One region of the Anoxybacillus sp. FSL W8-0104 genome, then DNA from elsewhere that is predicted to be linked to it. Evidence: riboswitches for the same ligand, from Rfam matches in the RefSeq annotation. Region 1 holds a riboswitch; each other region holds the start of a gene.
The links. Region 1 has a riboswitch for S-adenosylmethionine ahead of mtnK (S-methyl-5-thioribose kinase). Riboswitches for the same ligand answer to the same signal wherever they lie in the genome.
Positions count from the first base shown of each region.

Region 2: it holds a riboswitch for S-adenosylmethionine, as region 1 does, so the genes downstream of both, NST18_RS12585 (methionine ABC transporter ATP-binding protein) here and mtnK (S-methyl-5-thioribose kinase) in region 1, are expected to answer to the same signal.
Region 3: it holds a riboswitch for S-adenosylmethionine, as region 1 does, so the genes downstream of both, metK (methionine adenosyltransferase) here and mtnK (S-methyl-5-thioribose kinase) in region 1, are expected to answer to the same signal.

Region 1 is NZ_JBBOQU010000001.1:748,594-751,771, forward strand. Features, by position in the region: gene mtnK (S-methyl-5-thioribose kinase) at 1-1,108, opposite strand, end outside; SAM riboswitch class I at 1,181-1,280, opposite strand; gene NST18_RS04065 (carbon-nitrogen family hydrolase) at 1,368-2,162, opposite strand; gene NST18_RS04070 (pyridoxal phosphate-dependent aminotransferase) at 2,259-3,178, shown strand, end outside.
Region 2 is NZ_JBBOQU010000001.1:2,375,947-2,379,124, reverse strand. Features, by position in the region: gene NST18_RS12595 (response regulator transcription factor) at 1-451, opposite strand, end outside; gene NST18_RS12590 (hypothetical protein) at 835-1,308, shown strand; SAM riboswitch class I at 1,630-1,735, shown strand; gene NST18_RS12585 (methionine ABC transporter ATP-binding protein) at 1,811-2,839, shown strand; gene NST18_RS12580 (methionine ABC transporter permease) at 2,829-3,178, shown strand, end outside.
Region 3 is NZ_JBBOQU010000001.1:468,502-471,679, forward strand. Features, by position in the region: gene pckA (phosphoenolpyruvate carboxykinase (ATP)) at 1-830, opposite strand, end outside; SAM riboswitch class I at 1,005-1,113, shown strand; gene metK (methionine adenosyltransferase) at 1,234-2,439, shown strand; gene NST18_RS02630 (phosphatase PAP2 family protein) at 2,816-3,178, opposite strand, start outside.

The DNA of each region.
Region 1 (3,178 bases):
CACGTTGCACGATGAGTTCGCGTCCGAGGCGAAGAGCGTGCCGTTTTGCTTCTAGCCGCCGTTCAAGCGGCAATTCATCGAGGTCCGCCACATGCGCTAAGCCGATCGTGCGGCGAATGACTTCGCAACCCGCAAATCCGATCGCTTCGACGAGCGCGTCGCTTACGATGTCGTCGAGCACGAAAGAAACGCGCGCATACGGTTCGTTGCTTTCTTGCCAACATGTTGTAAATGTACGAACAAACACGTCCCACGTTTTTTCAATATGCGTAAAGAGCGGCTCGCGTTCGCTTTCATGGCGAGAGAGGGCGTTTAATAGTAAATTGGCAAAAAATTGCCCTAAATCAAAGCCGATCGGACCGTAAAATGCAAATTCTGGATCAATTACTTTCGTGTCATCGTCGCTTGCGAATATGCTTCCGGTATGTAAGTCGCCATGAAGCAACACGTCTGCTTTTGTTAAAAAGAGCCGTTTTAATTTCGCTGCTTCGCGCTTGAGTTCATCATCTTGCCAAAGCTGCTCGACATCAGCACGAAGCTCCGTTTCAAAGCTGTTCGTGTCGTGGTCAAAAAACGGGTCGGTAAAGACGAGATCTTCCGTAATTTTACAAAGTTCAGGGTTTGTAAATTGTTGGGCGAGCTTCTTTTTTTGTTGTTGATTCATGCCAAAATCAGACGTATAAAACGCCGTTTTCGCGACAAACTCGCCGATATGTTCAGAAAGCTTCGGAAATGTTTTTCCTTCGATCAGCCCGCGACGTGCAATTTGTAAATGGGATAAATCTTCCATCACCGTAATCGCTAAAGTCTCATCGGAATAATACACTTTTGGTACATACTGAGGGACGTAGCTTGCGAACGTGCGCAACGCTTGGCTTTCGATTGTCGCGCGCTTTAATGTAAGCGGCCAGCTTTCGCCGACGACTTTCGCGTACGGCAATGCTTGTTTTATGATGATGCTGTCGTTTGTGCGCTCGTTGACGATGCGAAAGACGAGGTTTAAGTTGCCATCGCCAATTTCTTGGCATGAAAGAAGCGCATCTTCTTGGAATAGCCCTAAACGAATCGCGAGCGCGACCGCCTTTTGCTCTGTTAACGGTTCGTACATAGTAATTCCTCCCTTAGCATAAATAAAAAACCTCTTTCGCTGAACGAAAGAGGTTTGAAGTTTGCTTCGCACCTCTTATCTCTCAGCCTACTGCTGCAAGAATTAGCACCGTGCGTCATCGCCGGTTGCCGGGTTTCATCGGGCTCGTCCCTCCACCTGCTCTTGATAAGAGTGTTTATCATTATTTGAATGTTTTGAATAGTGAAAACGTTTCGTGAATTCGCTTGATTTGAATCATACATCGCTTCTCGCTTGTTTGTCAATCTTTTTTTTCAAAAATTTTATACACGTCTGGACGACGATCGGCAAAAATCGGGATGCGGGCGCGTACGCGTTGTACTTCGCTTATGTCGATCGTTGCCTTGATGACTGTTTCTTGTTCGCTTCCTTCTGCAAGAATATTTCCCCACGGATCGATAATCATCGAATGCCCAGCAAACGTGTTGTTCGGGTCTTTTCCTGCGCGGTTGCACGCGACGACGTAACATTGATTTTCGATCGCTCGCGCCATTAATAACGTGCGCCAATGATGAAGGCGCGAAAGGGGCCATTCCGCAACGACAAATAACACTTCCGCACCGTTTAGCGTATGCGCGCGAATCCATTCTGGAAAGCGAATGTCATAACAAATGACGCCTGCGCCCGTCACACCGTCAAGCGAAAATATACCCGTCGTTTCCCCAGCTTGCAAATGTTTATGTTCATCCATCAATTTGAACAAATGAAGTTTACTATATTCACAAACGACATCGCCGTTTCGATGGACGATATACATCGTATTCGTTATGTTGTCCGCCACTTTTTTCGCGACCGATCCACCGACGATATGCACACGATACGTGCGGGCAAGTTCGGAAAGAAACGCCTTCGTTTGTTCGCCGTTTTCATCGGCAATATGAGTAAGCCTCGTTAAATCGTAACCTGTCGTCCATAGTTCAGGTAAAACGACGACATCGGCTTCTTTCGCGATTTGTTCCATGTAGCGCACGACTGTTTGTTTATTTTTTTCCGGTGCTCCAAACGCAATGTCCATTTGCACGCAAGCGATATTCATCTCATTCACCTCAAAAAAATTTTCTTTACATTTTGATTTTTACGATATATGATTCTTGACTAGAATTTCAACCTTTTTGTGAAGTAGGTGTGAAAAATGAAAACATTTCCGCAATCGAACTTGTTACAGCAACTTCCGAAGCAATTTTTTGCTTCGCTCGTGCAAAAAGTGAACGCAGTCATTGCCAAAGGGCATGATGTCATTAATCTCGGACAAGGAAATCCAGATCAGCCGACACCAGCGCACATTGTAAGCGCGATGCAACAGGCGGTAGCAAAGCCTAAGTATCATAAATATTCACCATTTCGCGGCTATTCGTTTTTGAAAGAAGCAGTGGCGACGTTTTATAAACGCGAGTATGGCGTGACGATTGATCCTGAAAAAGAAGTCGCTATTTTGTTTGGCGGAAAAGCAGGGCTTGTTGAAATGCCGCTTTGCTTATTAAATTCGGGCGATGTTGTGCTCGTTCCTGATCCCGGTTATCCAGACTATTGGTCGGGGGTCGTGCTTGCGCGGGCGCGCATGGAAATGATGCCGCTACGGGCGGAAAACGGCTTTTTACCTAATTACGAGGAGCTAAACAAAGATGTCGTTCGCAAGGCGAAACTGATGTTTTTAAACTATCCGAACAATCCGACCGGCGCAACCGCAACGAAATCGTTTTTTCAAGACACGGTTTCGTTTGCTGAAAAACATCGTATCGGTGTTGTACACGATTTCGCATACGGAGCGATCGGCTTTGACGGGAAAAAGCCAGTAAGCTTTTTACAAGTCGAAGGGGCCAAAGACGTCGGCATTGAAATTTATACGTTCTCAAAAACGTACAATATGGCAGGATGGCGCATCGGTTTTGCGGTCGGTAACGAAAGCATGATCGAAGCGATCAACGTATTACAAGACCATTTATACGTCAGCATGTTCGGGGCGATTCAAGAAGCGGCAGCAGTCGCACTACTTGATTCGCAACAATGCGTCGCCGAGCTTGTCGCGACGTATGAAGCAAGAAGAAACACGTT
Region 2 (3,178 bases), 1.6 Mb from region 1:
CTGCCAACATTTGTAGTATATTGATTTCAATGTTTGTTAAACCATGCTTTGTTGAATACATAGTTTCACTATCCACCAAAAAATATTTTTCTCCTTCGTTGCTGTATCGGATCATATGTGCTAAATGAGTGGAAACTTTTTCTTTTGACAATACGACGGATACACCTGCCTCATGCGCAGATAAGGCGAGCGGTGGATAGTTGCATAGCATAATGACATTTATTGTGGGGTATATTTCCTTCGCATTTTTTATCCAGCCCAATGCTTTTATTATGTGCATGTGCACATTTATCACAATGACATCTGGTACATGTATATGTATGAAAGTATCTAGTGAATCGATACAAGAACAAGAACCGATAACTGTTATATTGCTTTCGTTTTCCAACAATTTTTTCAACCCAAGCAAATAGATAGGGTCAGAATCAATAAGCAATGTACGAATAGCCATGCAATTTCTCCTCCACTTTTTTACTAGATTCTACTTCATTTAATAAACTTTGTCATTTATTTTGAAGAAATTGGCGGATTTTCGCCAAAAAATTGGCGGAAAATACGGATTTTTTTCTTTTCTATTTTTGGTAAAATGAAAATAGCTGATCAGCTATTTTTGGGAGAAGAAGCGGAGGAGTATGAGCAATGTATAAGTTGAAATAAAGAACGTCCGATTTTTATACAATATGTTGTACCTATGGTGAGTAATCAGCTAAATAAAAATTTCTGCTTATATTCATGATACCGATGTTTAACTGGCGCTAATGTACAAGTCTATCTCATTATGGACAAGTAGCGGAGAACTAGCATTACAATTGGACTATGTGAGGAGAGAAAATAATGAAAAGTAAATTTAGAAGGCTTATTTTAGTTGCTACCCTAGCACTAACTGCTACTCTGTTATTAGATGGTTTTTTTGGGTCGTTAATTACTACTGAAGCTAGTACGCTCCCGAAACGAGTATATAAAGAGGGGAATGTAACAATTACAGTTACTCCTGCAGTAGGGAGTTCAATGGCAAAATTAAGCAATTCAAAATCAAAAATTGCTCCACTTGATACGATTGTCCGAGGAAATAAAGAAACAAAAACGGTTCAGAGTATGTATGGTACAGTGACGATGACAGTTACGTACGATCGAAATCTAACGACTAAGACTTCTACTATTACGGGGATTTATTCTTTAGTAAATACAGATTCTTACTTGAAATTAGTTGATAAATGGTATACATCTAGTGTTGCACAAGCTGACTACTATGACTCCTTTCATAAAGTGTACGTAACGATTAGAATTACAAAAGAAGAATGTAATTAAAGGGTCCGTTTGGCATGTAACTATGTATGCCTACAATTGGAAAGTTTAACTTCATTTTTTGAACTGAAGAGGCTGATCTGAAACGCTAATGCGTGCTGGGTCAGTCTTTTGCATTTTAACAAAGCGGTGGGTTGTTCGTAGCCCGACATCCGAAGAGTAGCGATTTCTCATGCTATATATTCCGTTCACTTGATTATGAAGGGGAAATAGTTGAAAAATTTTTATTGACACCGTCCTTCTTTCGATGATATACTCACCTTTGTAATTTAAAATGATCCTCAAACATATTAAAACGTTAACTGAATAAAGCGTTTAAAAGCGCTCTTATCAAGAGAGGTGGAGGGATGTGCCCGATGAAACCCGGCAACCGTCAGCGCTGCTGAAATGGTGCCAATTCACACAAAGCGTTTGCTTTGAGAGATAAGAGACAGAATGGACGATTCGCGCCTTTCTGTTCTCTTGAGCAGAAAGGTTTTTTTCATGGAAGGAAGGTGACAGCAACGTGATCACATTATCGAATGTAACAAAAGTGTACAAAGCAGCAAGTGGACATGTGACCGCTGTTGATCGTGTGAACTTGCATATTGAAGCAGGAGAAATTTTTGGTATTATCGGCTATAGCGGCGCAGGGAAAAGCTCGCTCATTCGGTTATTGAACGGATTAGAAAAGCCGACGAGCGGTGAAGTCATTGTTGATGGGAAAGATATGGGGAAAATTAGCGGGAAGCAGTTACGCCAAGCGCGCCAACAAATCGGTATGATTTTTCAACATTTTAATTTACTTTGGTCGCGAACAGTGCGCGAAAATATTGCTTTTCCGTTAGAAATTGCTGGCGTGCCGAAAGAAGAACGGATGAAGCGCGTCGATGAACTCATTCAGCTCGTCGGTTTGCAAGGGAGAGAAAATGCGTATCCGTCACAACTGAGCGGCGGACAAAAGCAACGCGTTGGTATTGCACGCGCATTAGCGAACAATCCGAAAGTGTTGTTGTGCGATGAAGCAACATCGGCGCTTGATCCGCAAACGACCGACTCAATTTTAGACTTGCTTGTTGACATTAATAAACGTCTTGGTTTAACGATCGTATTAATTACACACGAAATGCATGTTATTCGTAAAATTTGTGATCGTGTAGCGGTCATGGAAAACGGAAAAATTGTCGAGATGGGCGAAGTGCTTCACGTGTTCCGCAAGCCAGAGCAGCCGATTACGAAACGATTTGTTCAGCAAGTCACAGAGCCGGAAGAAACGAAAGAGGCGATGTTGCATCTTCTTGAGCGATATCCAAATGGAAAAGTTGTACAGCTTACATTTGTTGGCGAAGAAGCTGAGCAACCACTCATCACGCACATCATTCGACAATTTGATTTGAACGTGAACATTTTGCAAGGGAAAATTTCGCAAACGCATCACGGTTCATACGGGGTGTTGTTCGTTCATTTAGACGGTGCGAATGACGAGATTGAGCGAGCGCTCGATTTCATTCGCCAGCAAGAAGTTGAAGTGGAGGTGTTGGCGAATGTTCAATGAACTATTTCCGAACGTCGTTTGGGATAAAATATGGGCGGCCACGACGGAAACGTTGTATATGACCGCCGTCTCCGTTGTCGCAACGTTTGTGCTCGGTATTTTACTCGGATTGTTGCTGTTTTTAACGTCTAAGGGAAACATATGGGAAAATCGTTTTATTAACGGTGTGATCGCATCGTTCGTCAACATTTTTCGTTCCATCCCGTTTATTATTTTAATTATTTTGCTCATCCCGTTTACAAAGCTTGTTGTCGGTAAGATTCTTGGGGCAAATGCCGCGTTGCCTGCACTAATTATTGGTGCCGCGCCGTTTTATGCACGCATGGTCGAAATTGCGCT
Region 3 (3,178 bases), 280 kb from region 1:
AAGTTAATGCATTTGGCATAACATCCACCTTCAATATTAAAAACACCGTTGTTTGACCAACCGTGCTCGTCATCGCCAATTAGGCGACGGTTTGGATCAGCAGAAAGCGTTGTTTTTCCTGTACCAGATAAACCGAAAAAGAGCGCGACATCACCTTCTTGACCGACGTTTGCTGAACAGTGCATCGGGAAGATTCCTTGTTCTGGCAATAAAAAGTTCATGACAGAGAAAACGGATTTTTTCATTTCACCAGCATATTCTGTTCCACCAATAAGCACGGTACGACGTTCAAATGAGATAATAATAAACGTTTCTGAACGCGTGCCGTCAACAGATGGATTTGCCTTAAATGTTGGTGCAGAAATGACTGTAAATTGTGGTTCATGTGTTTGTAATTCTTCCGCTGTTGGACGAATGAACAATTGATGGGCAAATAAGTTATGCCAAGCAAATTCATTGATAACTTGAATCGGTAAGCGATAAGCAGGATCGGCGCCTGCAAAGCCATTAAATACAAATAGTTCTTCTTTTGTCATTAAATAATCGGTCACTTTGTTGTAAAGTTTATCAAATACTTCTTCAGAAATTGGTTGGTTGACAGTTCCCCAATCAATTTTATGTTTAACAGATGGTTCTTCTACAATATATTTATCTTTTGGAGAACGGCCTGTATATTTTCCGGTTGTTGCACAAATCGCTCCTGATGAAGTTAGGATGCCTTCTTTCCGAGTTAGTACTTTTTCTACTAGTCGTGGTACAGATAAGTTATGAAAAACCCCATCCCTTTGTAAGAGCGTTGATAATTTGTTTGTCAGTTCAATGGAATTCATTGGACAAAACCTACCTTTGTTTGATTTATCTTTATGTAAAAAGTATAACACATTTTGATAAATAGTCCATACTAATTCATGTATTTTTCTTGAATTTATTTTAGACATCATAAAGGGAGAAAAAACGTTGACTCGCTTATGATAGATGTGATATGATGCTGAGATGAACGGATACTCTTATCCCGAGTTGGTGGAGGGGGACAGGCCCGATGAAACCCAGCAACCGTCACATACGTGAAAAGGTGCTAACCTGTGGCAAGGGGACGCCCTTGAACGATAAGAGTGAAAGGCGCAGACAAATGCAAGAACCTTTCCTCTGAGGGAAAGGTTTTTTTCACGATAGACCATAATAAGAGGGATGAGTACCGTATCATTTGTCATTATACTGAGGAGGAATGTTTGAATGCCTAAACGTCGTCTGTTTACATCTGAATCTGTAACGGAAGGGCATCCGGATAAAATTTGTGACCAAATTTCCGATGCGATTTTAGATGCGATTTTAGCGAATGATCCAAATGCGCGTGTTGCATGCGAAACGAGTGTAACAACAGGACTTGTTTTAGTGAGCGGAGAAATTACAACGTCTACATATGTAGATATTCCAAAAATTGTTCGTGAAACGATTCGCGAGATTGGCTATACACGTGCAAAATACGGTTTTGATGCCGATACGTGCGCCGTATTAACGTCAATTGATGAACAATCACCAGACATCGCGATGGGTGTTGACAAAGCGTTAGAAGCTCGTGAAGGGCAAATGACAGATGAAGAAATCGAAGCGATCGGTGCAGGAGACCAAGGATTAATGTTTGGTTTCGCGTGCAACGAAACGAAAGAGCTTATGCCGCTTCCAATTTCACTTGCCCATAAACTTGCGCGCCGTTTAGCAGAAGTGCGTAAAGAAGACATTTTACCATACTTACGCCCGGACGGAAAAACGCAAGTGACAGTGGAGTATGATGAAAACGGCAAACCTGTACGCATTGATACGATCGTTGTTTCCACACAACATCATCCAGAAATTACGCAAGATCAAATTGTGCGCAATATTAAAGAACATGTCATTCAACCTGTCGTTCCAGCGGAGTTGATCGATGAAAACACAAAATATTTCATTAACCCAACAGGTCGTTTCGTCATCGGTGGTCCACAAGGTGACGCAGGGTTAACAGGACGCAAAATTATCGTTGACACTTACGGTGGTTATGCTCGTCACGGCGGTGGGGCTTTCTCAGGAAAAGACCCAACGAAAGTAGATCGCTCGGCAGCATATGCGGCTCGTTACGTAGCGAAAAACATTGTCGCAGCAGGTCTTGCGGATAAATGTGAAGTGCAATTAGCATATGCGATCGGTGTGGCGCAACCTGTATCGATCTCAATCGACACGTTCGGCACAGGCAAAGTATCTGAGGATGTATTAATTGAAGTGGTGCGCAACAACTTCGACCTTCGCCCAGCAGGCATTATTAAAATGCTCGATCTCCGTCGCCCGATTTATAAACAAACAGCAGCTTATGGTCACTTCGGCCGTACGGACATTGATCTTCCTTGGGAGCGTACAGATAAAGCGGAAGCGTTAAAACAACAAGCGTTACAGTTAGCGAAGTAAGGAAAAGAGGAGAGTTACAAGATGTAGCTCTCCTTTCCTATTTTTTAAGTAAGAACAGAAAGTCAACTACCCCCACTTAGCTAACGCTTGAAGTGAGGGCTTGCAACTCCCCAGAAGTGCAAACGGACTCTGTCCTCCTTCCTTGACTTGGGGTTGCATCAGGGGCAGGTTGACGACTACCCAACGACGCAGGTCATGCCTGCATCGTTACCGATTCTCTCGGCATGTCTGTTGGCAGTACTTGGCTTCCACACACAACAGACGAACCCACGCTCGATGTTTTACGGTTACAACGTTTCCTGTAACCAACTCCATACATCGAGTAGCAGTTACTGGAGTGCCTTTATTAAACGGTTTTCTCCACGCCTCTATTATATCATACACAAAAGAAAGGGGGAACGCGCATTCCTCTCCCACTTACTCCCTTTGTTCGTTGAAGTGGGAGTCTCCTGCGCGAAATAGGATGAAGCCCTAAGTAAATGCGCGACACGGCAACGCTAACAGCAATAGGTAAAAGACAAACAGCAAGCGCTGGAGCGTATAGTAAAAACGGAACGATGACAGAAAATATTGCAGTCGTATGTCCTGATGGAAATGAATGGTCAGTTAATGGGTTTTTTGTTACTTTCGTTTTATGCAGTGAAATATACGGTCGTTTGCGAGGATATATTTTTTTCATCATTGTGACAGGAATATGGCTAAGTGCTAAGGCGATCGCACTTGCGATAGCAGTATCGCG